DNA from 2 places in the Bacteroides sp. AF39-11AC genome. Region 2 is predicted to be linked to the other one. Evidence: riboswitches for the same ligand, from Rfam matches in the RefSeq annotation. Region 2 holds a riboswitch; the other holds the start of a gene.
The links. A riboswitch is a leader RNA that binds a small molecule or an ion and turns the genes downstream of it on or off. The one in region 2 is predicted to bind cobalamin.

Region 1: another riboswitch for cobalamin. It lies ahead of DW036_RS10545 (TonB-dependent siderophore receptor); the one in region 2 lies ahead of DW036_RS06445 (GNAT family N-acetyltransferase).

The regions. Positions count from the first base shown of each region.
Region 1 is NZ_QROH01000004.1:537,119-545,272, forward strand. It holds gene DW036_RS10530 (iron ABC transporter permease) at 1-780, opposite strand, end outside; gene DW036_RS10535 (ABC transporter substrate-binding protein) at 786-1,922, opposite strand; gene DW036_RS10540 (YncE family protein) at 1,922-3,019, opposite strand; gene DW036_RS10545 (TonB-dependent siderophore receptor) at 3,046-5,073, opposite strand; cobalamin riboswitch at 5,123-5,326, opposite strand; gene DW036_RS10550 (serpin family protein) at 5,428-6,669, shown strand; gene DW036_RS10555 (AAA family ATPase) at 6,837-7,823, opposite strand; gene DW036_RS10560 (TolC family protein) at 7,933-8,154, opposite strand, start outside.
Region 2 is NZ_QROH01000003.1:187,159-195,312, reverse strand. It holds gene DW036_RS06475 (single-stranded DNA-binding protein) at 1-61, shown strand, start outside; gene DW036_RS06470 (gliding motility-associated protein GldE) at 85-1,431, shown strand; gene DW036_RS06465 (4'-phosphopantetheinyl transferase superfamily protein) at 1,445-2,077, shown strand; gene DW036_RS06460 (M23 family metallopeptidase) at 2,096-2,989, shown strand; gene DW036_RS06455 (tryptophanase) at 3,111-4,484, shown strand; gene DW036_RS06450 ((4Fe-4S)-binding protein) at 4,554-4,784, opposite strand; gene DW036_RS06445 (GNAT family N-acetyltransferase) at 4,794-5,096, opposite strand; cobalamin riboswitch at 5,325-5,529, opposite strand; gene DW036_RS06440 (cell wall metabolism sensor histidine kinase WalK) at 5,563-7,347, opposite strand; gene DW036_RS06435 (response regulator transcription factor) at 7,322-8,011, opposite strand.

The sequences.
Region 1 (8,154 bases), on a different contig from region 2:
AGTGACGGCTGTCAGTAGTCCGGTGGCAATCAGTAACAGATTTCTTGTGCGACGGATGTTTACTCCTAGGTTTTCAGCATAGCGCGTACCCAGCAGCAAGGCATTCAAGGGTTTGATAAGCAGGATGGAAAGTAACAAACCTGCCAGACAGAAAATGGAGAAATAGGGGAGTTGTTGCAATGAGACACCTCCGAAGTTCCCCATGCCCCATATCATATAAGAATGTACTCCTTCGGCAGTAGCAAAGAAATTGAGTAATGAAATAGCGGACGAAGTGATATAACCGATCATGATACCCGTAATCAGCAACATGATATTGCTTTTTATCAGTGTCGAAAAGAAAAGGATAAGTCCCATTACCACCATCGACCCGATGAAGGCACCGAGTATCACGGAGAAGAAACCGGATAATGTAAATACCCCTGTAGCAATGCTTCCTCCACCGGCCAGCATCACCAATGCGACACCAAGACTTGCTCCTGAGTTAATGCCCAGGATGGATGGACCTGCCAGTGGGTTGTTGAATGCCGTTTGTAGCATCAGTCCCGAAGCTGCGAGTGCGGCACCACATAGTAATGCCGTGACGGCTTGTGGCAGACGGGACTCCCAGATGATAAAAGCCCAGCTGGCTTTTTCTACTTCATTCCCTATGAGAGTATTCCACACAGCTCCGGCGGGGATATTGATTGAACCGAACCAGAGATTCGCAGCCATCAATACGAGAATGAGGACCGACAGTGCTATGCCATATATATATCCTTTTGCTTTCGTTCTTATCATCAGTTCTATTCTGATAGTTTTTTGTAATACCTCAGCTCATAGCCTTCCAACAGTGAAGGATGAAATATTTTAATTAAATCTTTCAATAACCAGTCCGGATGGAAAGGCGTTTCTTCGTAAAAAGGAACCCGGTTGGTATTACATCCGTAGATGTTCCGTTCCTTGAAAGCACGGAAACCTGCATAAGGGGCAAACTCTTTTTCCAGTTCCTTGTATGTTTTATCTATGGGTTGGTTATAGCGTATCAGCCAGAAATCCGTTTGTTGACCTTTCTCAAAGATAACTTCGAAAGGATAGGGGAGTGAGCCGCTATGTGTATCTTCTCTGAAAATATAGTTGGCACCTGCATCAGCGTATAGCCTGGCAATGGTGCTGTTGCCACCCGGAGTGTACCAGGTAGAGCTTGTTTTCAAATCACACATCACGGAGGGAGCAAAGGAGATGGACTTTACTAATTCCTGCAAATCCTTATAGCTTCTTTCTACCGAAGCAAACATAGCATCTGCTTCCGCTTTTTTACCAAATAACAGACCGTAGAAACGCATCCATTCGGCACGTCCCAATGAAGAGGTTTCCATATAATCGGCACATTCAATGATGGGTACATTCAACTTTTCCACACGCCCGTATCCGCCGCTGTTTTCAAAAGGAGAAAGTAGGATGGCATCGGGGTGCAGGTCTATGATTCTTTCGATATTGGGGTTCATTCCATCACCTACATCGGTGATGGTTCCGTTTTGGCATCCTTCCTCGATTTCCGGTAGTTTGATGTACTTCAGGTCGCATACGCCACCGATACTATTTAAGGCACCGAGGTCCTTCAGCAAGCTGCAATGAACGGATGAGTAGATGACTGCTTTACTAAGTGGAGTGCGGACAAGAGTTCCTTGAGGCAGTTCTTGGGGTAACGGCTGTTTTTTGTCTACTAATATATAGGTATGCAATATCTTTGCCGTATCCCAGGGATTGCGTAGCTGCGCAACGGTATAATCTTCGTAATCTACCAAAGAAAGATTCGAAGAATAGCGCAGTGGGATGGTGTCTCCTTGTGCAGAACCGGAAGTAGTGCTGCTCTTTCCGCCGCAGGCGGAAAGAAGTAACACTGTCACCCAAAGGAGTATAAAGAAAGAAATTTGTTTCATTATAAGAAAATCATTTTGTTAGGGTTGATACCTCCACAATCAAACTTTTCAGCAAAAGTTCCATCTTTCTTAAAACGGTAAATATCACCATTGGAAACATAGTCAGAAGTACTGATATAGAATTCTCCCGTTTCAGGGTCGATATTAAAACCATATATACTTGATGATAACAATTCCTGAGGGGCATTCTTTAAGAAATTTCCTTCAGTAAGTTTATGTGCTTTTGTATTGTAAGTGGAAAAACTATGTTCGTATCCGTCACTTTTCCAGTCAGAATAAATGAGATAAATCGTATCATCATGTTCTGCAAAAGCTGATGCTACTGCTATTGATTCTACAGTATCATCTGATTTTATGCGCTGGAAAGTGTAGCCTTCACCCAATACATTGGTCCAGATACCCCATGATAAAAGGTAGACTTCATCATTTGATTCAAGTATGCGATTGGGATTTTTTACAACGGGTATATCTTTCTCTTTTTTGAAAGTATTCAGGTCGATTACAGAAACATCTGTTCCTTCCCCATATCCGGAATTCGCTACATATAGTTTGCCTTCATTTTCAACAATCTGTTCCGGGTTGGCATTGACGTCGACATAAGCTTCTATTTTCATAGTGCGAGAATCAATACGTGCAACCTTTCCGCTCCAAAGTGTAACGTAGATTTTGCCGTCTTTAGCTGCCATGTATCGTGGTTGACCATCAGAACTACTGAATGAAAGGCGTGCTTCTTCCACTGCTGCGGCGTTCAGTTTCAGCAATAGGCTTGAGCCGGACACAATGACATAAATATTGTCCTCATATTCTAATATATCCTGGCCAGTGTCTCCCAACTGTTTTTCATTTTGCTTAAAATAGATGTTGGCAATAAAATTATTATTGCTGTCATTAGCATCTTTATTAGGGGCATAAAAGGCAATGCCTGCATTGTTGTTATCAGCTTTTCCTTCATTCAGGATGAACATTCGTCGTTGTGGTAATTCTACTTTAGTACCTTCATCGTTCCATGGGTCATCGTCATCATCGCTACAAGAGGTGAATGTTACAGAGATTGCGAGCATACAAAGAGTACTGAATAATAAGCTTCTTACTTTCATGTTTTGTTTTTTTAGATTGTAATTAATTAAAAAAGTATGCTACCCGTTATCCGAAATGAACGTCCCGGCATTGGGTAATATTTGATAATATCATATTGTTTATTTGTCAGGTTTATTAGTTCGGCCTGGAGGCGAAGTCTGCATTTTCTCAGTTGGAATGCGCGGGATGCTGACAGGGTATGCTCCGTATATCCATCAATGCGATTTTCCTGTATGTTCTGTGGCAGGCTGTATCGGTCGCTCACACAAGTTAAGGCATAACCTATATTTATCCAGGAGGTTTCTGCAAGTATGGAAGCATTGCCACTATGTAGAGGGGTATAAGGAATCTGGTCTTTATAATTCTTACTGCTTGATGAAGTTACGTCAATAGCTTTCTGATAGGTATAATTGCCTGTTATTGATAAATCAATGTTACGGTGAATAGGGATAGAGGTACGTAAAGTTATATCTGCCCCGGTGATATGTACTTTCCCAAAATTCATCATCTTCCAGACATAAGTGGTAGGTAGGGCGACAATTTTATCATTTACTTCATTATAATATCCATCAACGGTCAGCATTACGTAATTAGTGAAAGAGAATGGAGTGCCGCTCCAAGTAATACCTACATTGTATTCGCGTGCCTTTTCAGGGCGTAGGTCAGTATTGCCCATACGCTGATAATAAAGGTCATTGAAAGTTGGTACGCGGAAAGTGTCTTTGTACATTAATCGCAGAAATAGGGAGTGCTTCTTCCAGGGGCGATATATAAATGAAAGGGCAGGACTGAAACGAGAACGATTATCAGGACGTTTACCTGATTTCACATCCTCGGCAATCAGCGTATGTACTAATGTTCCTGTGGCTGTAAGTCCTTTCCATTGATAGCGTAAATTAAATGCAGATAGCCATGTATATCGTGTGGGATTAGGATTGTTGGGCAAATTATTATCCAGTGTATTAAGTACAAGGTCATTTGCCCATGAAGTAGAAAATGTACTGCAAGGCTGCCATTGTATAGTAGCTGATAGATAATATTCTTGCTGCTTGTTAATGTCTGTTTGTTTGCCTCCTTCATATTTCACGTCCGTGTCTTCATATTTATTCCACGAATAGTTATATTTAGCTTGACCTTGCAAGGTCCATTCCGAAGTGATCTCTTTTAGGTATCGGGCTTGTATGAAGATATTTCTGTCCCATAAACGTTCATTGGCTCGATCATTGTAGAGAATTACTGAACCCGGCAATCCACGTTCCGAATCGAAATAATATGCTTTTATGTTCAGTTGGCTGCTATCTCTCAATGTGTGAAACAGGTTAGCTTCTGTGTGCCATGATTTTATATCAGTATTTTTTCTTTTTTCATTCGTAGTATATTTGCCGTTTATTAATTTAAAAGGATAATTACCATCTGCTCGTAGGTAATTCCCATTAAAGGTATAACAGGTTCGTTGTGCTATACGTTGCCCCCATGTGAGAGAAGGATTTACTAAGCCAAAGGATCCACTTTTTATTTGTCCTTTGAAAGTGTATGCTTTGTCTGTTCCTTCTAAAGGATTTTTGCTATAGATGGACAGTATTCCTGCTGAAGCGAAAAGCCGTGCAGGTTGCAGCAAATCATGGTTTTGCCCAACAGACAGAGATAGCATGTCTATATCATCCAATGCGAAACGTCCTATATCTATTTGTCCCGCTTGGGTATTGCTCACAGCCACTCCGTCGTAGGCTACTGCTGTGTGTGTAGCACCAAGGCTTCGGACGGAAACAGTCTTTAATCCTCCTATGCCACCGTAATCTTTTACATTGGCTCCGGCAAAACGGCGAACAGCATCAGCTATATTCTGAAGTCCGAGGTTTTCCAATTCGTTCTTTTCAAGTACTTGTATGGGCATCGCTACAGATATGCGCTGTGGTACACGCCGACCTTTTATTCCCACTTCCGGAATGGTATGCACCTTTCCGGTAATGGAATCTCCTACCTGTTGCGCTTGCAGATTAATGCAGAGCAACGGTATAAGACAACATAAACAGAATCGTAGCCACATATACCGGCATAGATTATCTCTTATCATAAGTAGAATGCTATAAAACTATATACACCTCATGCCCTTTCCTCGAAGGCATAAGTAATGATGGTTTTGCAGGTCTTCTGACTTACTCCGGATTTGCCGCCTTCCCGCCATACGAATATTGGCAGTGGCACAAGTGATTGGTAAATCCTTTAATATGAGTTCACAGCAGCGGGACTGTTTGGGAGTCACACCCAATTCCCTTTTCATGGAGTATACCGAAAGGCATCCTCCAACAAAACCGGGAGCAAAGATAGGAAAGATTTATGTTTTATTTGTGATGTAGTGCAGTATTTTATAAATTTATGCATTTATTCTAACAGAGTAACTTAATGGAAAACTAATATTATAATGCTTATGCTAAAGAAAACTATTGCTGCACTAAGCCTACTCAGTATCCTTGCAGCCTGTCAGAATGATGAGAATCCTTCTCAACTGGAACCTAAACCACGTCAAGACATCAATCTTACCCGTGCGGAACAAGATTTTATGGACAAAGGTACAGACTTTGCTTTCCGTTTCTTCGATCAGGTGTGCAGTACCGAAAAAGAAAAACCGAATGTTTTTGTGTCTCCATTGAGTGCATCACTTTGCTTATCCATGATTACGAATGGGGCTACTGATAATACGCTTGCTGAGATGCAGGATGTATTAGGATTCCCTGCTACTACTTTCTCTCTTGATGATCTGAACAACTATAATCAAAAATTAACTTCGGCTTTGTTGAATCTGGACAATACGACTCAACTCGGAATAGCTAATTCTATCTGGATAAAGGAAGGTTTTAAGGTGTACGACTCTTTTGTTGATGTGAATAAGAAAATGTACGATGCCCAGGTGCAAGAACTTGATTTCACATCTCCGACAGCCAAAGATGTGATAAATCAATGGTGCGCCAATAAGACTAATAATTGTATAAAGGAGGTTATTCAGGAAATACCTGCGGATGCTCGTATGTATCTGATTAATGCACTCTATTTTAAAGGTATCTGGAAAAGCCAGTTTGATAAGTCGGCTACTGGACAGGATAACTTTACCAATGCTGACGGCAGTCAGAAGGAAGTAGCTATGATGAACCAGACCGCAACGTTCAATTACACCCAGACTGATGATTTCTCTATTGCGGAATTACCCTATGGCAATGAAGCTTTTAGTATGGTGATACTGTTGCCATCCGGAGATAAGACCTTGGATGAAAGCTTATCCGGCCTGAATTACGAAAACTGGAAACTGTGGAGTAAGAATATGACAGGAAGAGAGTTACAAATTAAACTTCCTCGTTTTAAAGTAGAATATGACAAAAAGCTGGAAGAGGACATGATAGCTATGGGGATGAAAGATGCTTTCGATGCTCGTAAAGCAAAGTTTGCCAATATGTCCGGTGCAGAGCTATATATCGGTCTTTTACAACAATTCACCTATATAAATGTGGATGAGGAAGGTACCGAAGCGGCTGCGGTTACTATAGGAGGAATGTTTGAAACTTCTGCCGGTCCGTCTTCTCCTGTTCCTTTCTTTGTGAATCGTCCTTTTGCTTTTATGATTAAGGAAAAGAGTACGGGAGCCATCTTATTTATGGGAAAGATTACGAAACTATAGTTGTATTTCCAACCTTATATTCTTAGAAATCAGATCAACCTTGTATTTCTTCTTGAACAATGCCTTTGCCCGCTGTATAGAGGTATCATTGCTTGGATGCCGGCTACTAACAATTATCGCTGTCCTTTGTAAACTTGCAGAAGATGACAATTGCTTAATAGTTGCTTCTAATTGTTCAATCGCATGAGGTCGGCGACAGAGTCTATCTGGTCAGCTATAATTAGACGATATTCCTCATCTAAGATGGATACCACTTTGCCATTTTCTATTTTGTATGCTCCTACGTTTTCAAAGTTTAGGATACATTCTTTCGGTACGAGTTTATATATTTCTTCTGCTTTAGACGGGTTGCTAATTAACGCATTGTGGGCTTCTATCAGATTATTGAATGCTGATAAAAGATATGGACTATGAGTGGTCAAAGTGACTTTTGAACATTTGCGGACTATTTGCTGAAGCAGTTTTACCTGAGTCTGAGGGAAGAGATTGAGTTCTGGTTCTTCTATTACAAACCGATTATACTCTTTTTCATCAACAGCATAGTCAAGTACCATTAATAGTGGTATGACAGACTGGATTCCTGAAGAAGCATCTTTAAAGGGGATTGTTTTGCGACTCTCTTTCAGATATAGAGTTTCGTTTGATTTATCGGTCTGAAATAACATATCAAAAATAGAGATGTTATAATTCGGATATTTATTCTTTGCTTTCTCATAGATAGAGGCAAAGTTCAATAAGGTTTGGGGTATTGGGGCTTTGTTGAGCACTAATGTAGCGATGGAACGAGAGAATGTACTTACAAAGAAACGCTCTGCCGGTATGTAGAGGTTCGCTATAGTAGATATTTCTTTGGATTCTGGAACTTCACAAGCGAATCTATTATCTTCATAATATATGGTACCGCTTTCCCAAGTGAAGTGTATATAAGTATCTTCGTTAAAATAGGATGCAATGTTGTGCTCTTCAAATAAAGACAATAGACTTTGTTGAAAATCACCGATACGATTGATCGTATAACCTTCAAAAATAGTAATTAGCTTGGCTATTGTACTTTTACCGGAGCCTTGTTCTCCAATAAATATATTATAATCTTTCAAGCATATACTTGCTGATTTGATAGCACCAAAATTGCGTATAATGAGTTTCCTATCCATCTCTTGTATTGTTTTGGAACAAAGATAGAGAGATTCAAATGGATAACAAAATATTTGAAAGATAAATAGAAGACTGGAAGTTTGTTATATTCCAGTCTTCTACTGAGCTTTATAATTTACTCTTGTATATCTGTGCCATCACCTTCTGATACTGATTTTCCAGTTGAAGCAGATTCTGCTTACTTTGATAAATCACAGAAACTTCTACAAAATATTCTATCACACTGATTTGTCCACCGGTAAGGGCTTGTTTCAGCAATGCAAGATCTTGTTGTGAACTGAATGCCTCCCTGTACTCCTGGATGGAAGTCTGCAATGATTGTGCTTCGCT
Region 2 (8,154 bases):
TATGGCGCAATCGCAGGCAACCCCTGCACAAGATAATACAACGGACGATTTACCGTTCTAATTGTTTAACTAAAACCAAGATCTTTGGACCCAGACGCTTATTTATGCCAGTTGGCAAATGTTTTTAATGGTATATCCGTACATAGCCCTACTATTTCGGCAATCATCGCCATTGTGTTGGCAGGCTTGCTGTTGTTCGTATCCGGCTTTGCCTCAGCTTCAGAAATAGCCTTTTTCTCTCTTTCTCCATCCGACCTGAACGCCATTGACGAGAAGAAACACCCCTCGGACGAGAAAATTCGCAAACTACTGGATGACACGGAAAGGTTGCTGGCAACCATTCTGATAACGAATAATTTTGTGAATGTAACCATCATCGTGCTCTGCAACTTCTTCTTCATGAGCGTGTTTGAGTTTCATTCTCCTATTGCGGAATTTCTGATACTGACCGTCATCCTGACCTTCCTGCTGCTTCTTTTCGGTGAAATCATGCCGAAGATTTATTCAGCCCAGAAGACGTTGGCTTTCTGCCGTTTCTCCGCCCCGGGTATCTGGATGTTTCGTTCCCTCTTTTATCCGGTAGCTTCCATGCTGGTGCGTTCCACTTCATTCCTGAACAAGCATTTTGCCCGCAAAAACCATAATATCTCGGTAGACGAGCTTTCTCACGCCCTTGAGCTGACGGATAAGGCGGAGCTGAAGGAAGAGAATAATATTCTGGAGGGTATCATTCGTTTTGGCGGTGAAACGGCGAAGGAGGTGATGACTTCCCGTCTGGACGTAGTCGATCTGGATATCCGCACGCCTTTCAAGGATGTATTGCAATGTATCATCGAAAATGCTTATTCCCGTATTCCTATTTATTCCGATAACCGGGATAATATTAAGGGTATCTTATATATCAAGGACCTGCTGCCTCATTTGAATAAGGTGGATTTCCGTTGGCAGTCACTGATACGTCCGGCCTATTTTGTTCCGGAAACCAAGATGATTGATGATTTGTTGCGTGATTTTCAGGCCAATAAGATTCATATAGCTATTGTGGTTGATGAATTCGGCGGTACTTCGGGAATTGTGACAATGGAGGATATCATCGAAGAGATAGTAGGGGAGATTCACGACGAATATGATGATGAAGAACGTACGTATGCAGTGCTGAACGATCATACGTGGGTGTTTGAAGCCAAAACTCAGTTGACGGACTTTTATAAGATTACGAAGGTGGACGAGGAAGTCTTTGATGAAGTAGCGGGTGATTCTGATACGCTTGCAGGATTACTGCTAGAACTGAAAGGTGAATTTCCTTCCCTGCATGAAAAGGTTACCTACGATCACTATGAATTTGAAGTCCTGGAGATGGATAACCGCCGTATTCTTAAAGTGAAGTTCACCATCAATACTCCTCCGTCGGATTCCGATAAGAAAGATTGATTTATAAAATAATATGTCTCTTTTCATACAACATACGTATCCTTCATATAAGTGGGGAGTCTGGAAGATGGACGAAACACTGGATGAACTGCTGAGCATGCTTCCACAACAGGAAACATACCTGGAGGGGTTGCAACGTTTCTCTGCTGAACATCGCCGTCTGGAGTGGCTGTCGGTTCGTGTATTGCTGTTCACTCTATTGGGAGAGGAAAAGGAAGTTGCTTACTATCCCAGCGGAAAGCCGTATCTGGCAGATAAATCTGCATCTATCAGTATTTCTCATACACGTGGGTATGTATCGGTGATTATCGGTGAAGCCGGTAAGGAAGTGGGCATTGATATAGAACAATACGGTGAACGGGTACATAAGGTGGCGCATAAGTATATGCGTACTGATGAACCTCTGTCTTCGTATCAGGGGACCGATACCTGGGCTTTGTTGCTTCATTGGTCGGCCAAAGAAGTGATGTTTAAATGTATGAATACACCGGAGGTTGATTTCCGGGAGCATCTGCGTATTTTTCCTTTTACGGTTACTGAAAAAGGAGCCTTCTCAGCTGAAGAGTACAGAACGCCGGAACAGCGTAAATTTGAAATTCGCTATATGTTGCATCCGGACTTTGTGCTGACCTGGCAAGTCGATTAATTTTAAAAACATGATACTATGAAACTACAACGCTATTTCTGTATTCTTCTTCTCTGCTTGCCTGTGCTGGTTTATGCACAGTCGGATAAAACTGTTACGGTCAGCTATGAACGGTCTGCCAAGGAGGAAGTGACTTTCTATGCCGAAACTCAGTCGCACACGCCTTATACGGTATCTATGACTTTTTCCCGGTTGAGTAATACTACCTCTTCTGAAGGAGAGATTTATGATGCCGTTATCCATTATGGCAAAACACGTCTGCTGACTTTGCGTCCGACTACGGAAAATGTTTCGATTGGATTCTCATATCGTTATACCTATAAAAAGGGAAATAACCGCTTGAAGACGGATACCAGTTTTGTGTATCTCTTCCCTCTGGCACAAGGGAAGGTAGTCCGTGTGAATAAGATGGTGTCTTTAGAGAAATTCCTTGGGAAGGAAGGGGAGAAACGTGTTACAGGTCTCGGCTTTTCCACGACTGTCGGAGATACAATTTTTGCTGCCCGTGGCGGACTCGTGACGGAAGTTGTTGATAACTCCGCTTCCACTTCCGAAAATACATCGTTTCATTCGACGGAAAATTATCTGGAGGTTTTCCATAAGGACGGGACTTTTGCCCGTTACAAATTATTTCAGAATGGAGGGATCTTTGTCTCTCCGGGTGAAAAGGTGATTCCGGGACAGCCGCTTGGCATCATTGGCGGGGAAAACTACAAGCAGGGTTCCCACTTACGTTTTAGTATTTATTGTCCCGATCAGCCGGATTACTCGTATGTACCTGATTTTTGTCTTTCTCCCGAGGAAACAGGCAAACCTGAAGAGCGGGTGATGTATAAGTCTTGGCATCCTACCGCAATTGTCATACAGGAGATGAATAAAAAAGAGAAGAAGAAATTTCTGTCAAAGGAATGAATCGTTGACAAAAAGATAGTAAAATGCTTGTTTGTTTCTATTTAAATGCTTATATTCGACCCGTTGAATAATTTATATGGGTCTTTTTGTTAACTAAATGTCAAAATAATAAGCAAGCACTATGGAATTACCTTTTGCAGAGTCTTGGAAAATTAAAATGGTGGAGCCCATTCGGAAGAGTACCCGCCGGGAACGTGAACAATGGCTGAAAGAAGCCCATTACAATGTGTTCCAGCTGAAATCCGAACAAGTATATATCGATTTGATTACCGACTCCGGTACGGGAGCAATGAGCGATCGCCAATGGGCGGCGATGATGCTGGGCGACGAAAGTTATGCGGGTGCCTCCTCTTTCTTCAACTTGAAAGAAGTAATCACTCGTCTGACTGGTTTTGAATATGTCATTCCCACCCACCAGGGGCGTGCTGCCGAGAATGTCCTTTTCTCCTATCTGGTGCACGAGGGGGATATCGTTCCGGGCAACTCTCACTTTGATACCACAAAGGGGCATATTGAGGGCCGGAAGGCCATTGCTTTGGATTGTACTATTGATGAAGCGAAAAATACCCAGTTGGAAATACCTTTTAAAGGCAATGTAGATCCAGTGAAACTGGAAAAAGCGTTGCAGGAGCATGGTGACCGTATACCGTTTATCATCGTTACCATTACGAACAACACGGCCGGCGGACAGCCCGTATCCATGCAGAACCTTCGTGAAGTCCGTGCTCTTGCGGATAAGTATAATAAACCTGTATTGTTTGACTCCGCGCGTTTCGCAGAAAACGCTTACTTCATCAAAATGCGTGAAGAGGGCTACAGTGGTAAAACGATAAAGGAAATTACTAAAGAAATGTTTGATCTGGCTGACGGTATGACTATGAGCGCCAAGAAAGACGGTATCGTCAATATGGGAGGCTTTATTGCTACACGAAAAAAAGATTGGTACGAAGGTGCCAAAGGCTTTTGCGTGCAATATGAAGGGTATCTTACTTACGGTGGTATGAATGGTCGTGACATGAATGCACTTGCCACAGGGCTGGATGAGAATACGGAATTTGATAATCTGGAAACCCGCATCCGGCAGGTGGAATATCTGGCAAAGAAGTTGGATGAATATGGTATTCCTTATCAGCGTCCTGCAGGCGGACATGCCATTTTTGTGGATGCAACGAAGGTGCTGACGCATGTACCGAAGAATGAATTTCCGGCACAGACTCTAACGGTTGAGCTATATCTTGAAGCTGGTATCAGAGGATGTGAAATCGGCTATATCCTGGCGGACCGTGATCCGGTTACCCGTGAGAACCGTTTTACCGGATTGGATTTATTGCGCCTGGCTATTCCCCGCCGCGTCTATACGGATAATCACATGAATGTGATAGCGGTGGCGCTGAAAAATGTTTTTGACCGTCGTGAAAGCATTACAAATGGAGTCCGCATTGCTTGGGAGGCTCCCCTGATGCGTCATTTCACTGTTCAATTGGAACGTACATAATCACTTTCTTTTTCATAATATCAATGAGGTTGCCCGGGTTCATAGGTTGAAGGGGTAACCTCATTTCTTTTATTTATCTTCTTTCTCGTTATTCATTCTGTAACTTAATGCTCCCGACGGGCATTTCTTGATTTGAGCAATCAATTCTTCCGTCGTTGCGTTTTCAGCCGTTATCCACGGTTTTTCTTTCGGATGATACACATTCGGAAGGGTCTTGGTACAAATGCCTGCATGTTGGCACAGTCCGGGTTGCCAGATAATGGTCACTTCCCCGTTCGTATATTCTTTCTTTATATTCATAACTGTTTATTATTGAATGTGAATACCTTTCATTACAATTCTTTTCCATTCAGGATGTTTGTGAATGTATCCCGCTACAAACGGGCAGAGAGGTACTAATCTAAGTCCTTGTTTTTCTATATCTTTTAATGTTTTTTCTACTAACTGGCTGCCGATGCCTTTACCACCCAGTTGAGTGGGCACTTCGGTGTGTGTCAGGTAAATCTCTCCATTCGTTGATTTCATGTACTCAATCTTTGGAGTATATTTCTCGACATGGAACTCATATTGGTGACGTTCTTCATTGTCGATCAGTTCATAATCTGCTTCCATAACTCTTCGTATTAATCGTTTACTGTATGTTATAACATACGGATAATAAAATTTGTTTTGGGAAAGCTACAGAATAAAATGTCCGGGCGAAATCCCTTCGACCGGACACCATTCAAATAAACTTGGCAGAGTTTATTGTTCCTTACTTTCTTTGAAGCAGAGTGGATGAATGAAATGATGGGACGATTTGCCCGTTTCATTAGACTCAACGCTTTTTCCTCGAAAGCAGTGATAAAAACAGTGCATGGCAGGTCTTCTGACTTGTTTCTGTTGCCAGGCGCCTTCCCGGAAGCGGACTTCCAGTGGCTATTGGTAGTTTGCCTGCAACCTATCATGAAACTTACAGCAGCGGGACTGTTCAGGATTTGCACCTGATTCCCTTTTAATTACCGTCTCCGAACAAAGACAGTAAACCAATGCATTGCAAAGATAAGGAAAAAAGTGATTAGTGGTTAGTGATAAGTGATTATTTTTCCTTTGCCAGTGTGAATACGAATTCCAATCCGCCACCCTGGTTGTTCTTGGCCGAAATGGTACCTCCATGGATGATTACCGAGTTCTTTACGATAGCCAATCCCAATCCTGTGCCACCCAGTTTGCGTGAACGTCCTTTATCTACCCGGTAGAAGCGTTCGAATAAGCGGTTCAGATGTTCGGGAGAGACACCTACGCCGGTATCGGCAAAACTGAAATAGTAGAAATTCTCGTCCTCGCGGAAACAGCTGATGTTGATACATATATCCGTGCCTGCATAGGCAATGGCATTGTCCATCAGGTTGCGGAAAATGGAGTATAGCAGGGAGTAGTTTCCCCGTAGTTGTATCTTCGGCTTTAGGGAGTTGACTACGGTGATATGCTTTTCTTCCAGTTCCAGGGCTACCTCGTTTATAATATTGCCTACCAGCAGACTGATGTCTACTTTCTCCATGTCGATCATGTTGGCGGCTTCGTCCATACGCGTTAATACGGAGATGTCGCGTAGCAGTCGGCTCAACCGGTTGCTTTGGGCGTAGCATCGCTCCAGGAATGTCTGCATCTTCTCCCGGGAAATGTTTTCATTGTTGACGATGGTTTCCAGATATCCCTGTATGCTGCTGACCGGGGTCTTCAGTTCATGTGCGATGTTCTGCGTCAGCTGGCGTTTCAGGCGGATCTGCTCTTCTTCCTGGGTGACGTCGTTGATGGATATCTCGAAGCTTAAGTCCTGGAATATGATGCATTCCACAATAAACATACGTCCATTCTTATTGATGTTGATAGACATACGCTTTTCTTCCTTTCCCGGACGCTTGGGAGTCTTGTTGATGAAATCCGTGATTTTCTGGAACTCATTGATGGAGAATATTTCCTCCGTTGTTTGCAGGTTGGAGTCCGAAATCAGGTTGCTGTACTGTGTGAACAGGTTGTTGACCAGGATTTCTTTCTTGTCTTTATTGAATACGCCCAATCCTTCATGCGAGGTTTGTAAGTGGGTGATCAGTTTCTCCCGTTCAATGTATAGCGCCTCTTTTGTTTCTCGCAATCGCTTGTATATCTGGATGATATGTTGCGAAATCTCTCCCAGTTCGTTGTGCGGAAAGGCGGATTGCATATCTGTTTCCACAGGTTCATTCTTATCGGCACGTTTGGCAAACTCACGTAGCTGATTGATGGCTGTCCCCAGTTTAGAGGTGAATTTGTAGAAGATGAATATTAATAGCAATGATACGATGACGGTAAACCAAATGTAGTGCTGGTCTGCTGCAAGGTGTCGTATAAGGTTCAGGTCATAGGGGAGGGCGGAACGTATGATGTAGCCCTCATAGAGTGTGGCAGAATAGAAATAGGGCACTCCCGTTGTTTCGGAAGTACGACGTACGTCATATCCTTTTCCTTCTGCCAGCGCCTTTTGCACTTCCGGGCGATTGATATGATTGCCCAACTTCTGATTTTCGTAGCTGTCATATAATACGTCACCCTGTACATCAACTACCGTAATACGTAGATCCTGTTTGATGTACTTTTGCAGGTACTGTTCCAAGGTTCTATCCCATAAGCTGTCCGGGATGTGGGCAAGCTCCTGGTGCAACCGTTCATTATAGTCCTGTAGCTGTATATCCAGCAGATCTATCTTATATTCTTTTTCACGCTGGTATTGATATGCCAGGAAGCATCCGGCAAATACCAGAAACAGTGAAATGACCGAAAGAAACAACTTCCGGCTGAACGACAGGAAATGTGTGGTATTATTCAGCTTCGAAGCAGTATCCATATCCTAAGCGAGTTACGATGCATTTACCATAAATACCTATTTTCTTACGCAAACGGGTGATATTCACATCAATGGTGCGGTCCAGTACATAGACCTCGTCGCTCCATATCCGTGCCAGTATATCTTCGCGGGAGAATACGCGTCCTTTGCTCTGGAGGAGTAAAAGTAATATCTCAAATTCCTTTTTGGTGAGAGGGGCTTCTTCCCCGTCGATACTTACTTTCTTTTTCACAATATCAATGACTAACGTTTTGTAGCTGATTTGTTCAGGTGCCCGTTCGGGTTCTCCTTGTTGGGTGCGGCGCAATACAGCTTTGACGCGTGCAATGACTTCACGCAGCGAGAAAGGTTTGGAGATGTAGTCATCGGCCCCCAGATTGAAACCGGTTACCGTATCATTTTCCGTGTCCTTGGCGGTGATGAATATAATAGGTACCTGAGCGGTCTGCTTATCTTTCTTCAGTAAGCTGGCCATTTTGAAACCGGATATTTCTCCCATCATCACGTCCAGCAGCAACAGGTTGTAGCTACCGATATCCATTTTCAACGCCTCTTCGGCAGAGTTGGCCATATCCACTTCATACCCTTCATTTTCAAGGTTGAATTTCAGGATCTCGCAAAGGTCCTCTTCATCGTCTACAACTAAAATACGATAATCGTTCATTGCTTTTTCTAATTAATATGAGGTATTCAAAACAAATTCTCCTACCACAAAGTTATACTTTATTTCTTTTCAGCGACAAAGGTGCGGTGTTTTTGTTACGGGAAAGTGAAACACGTGTTACAATTTGGTTACATTTTTGCTTT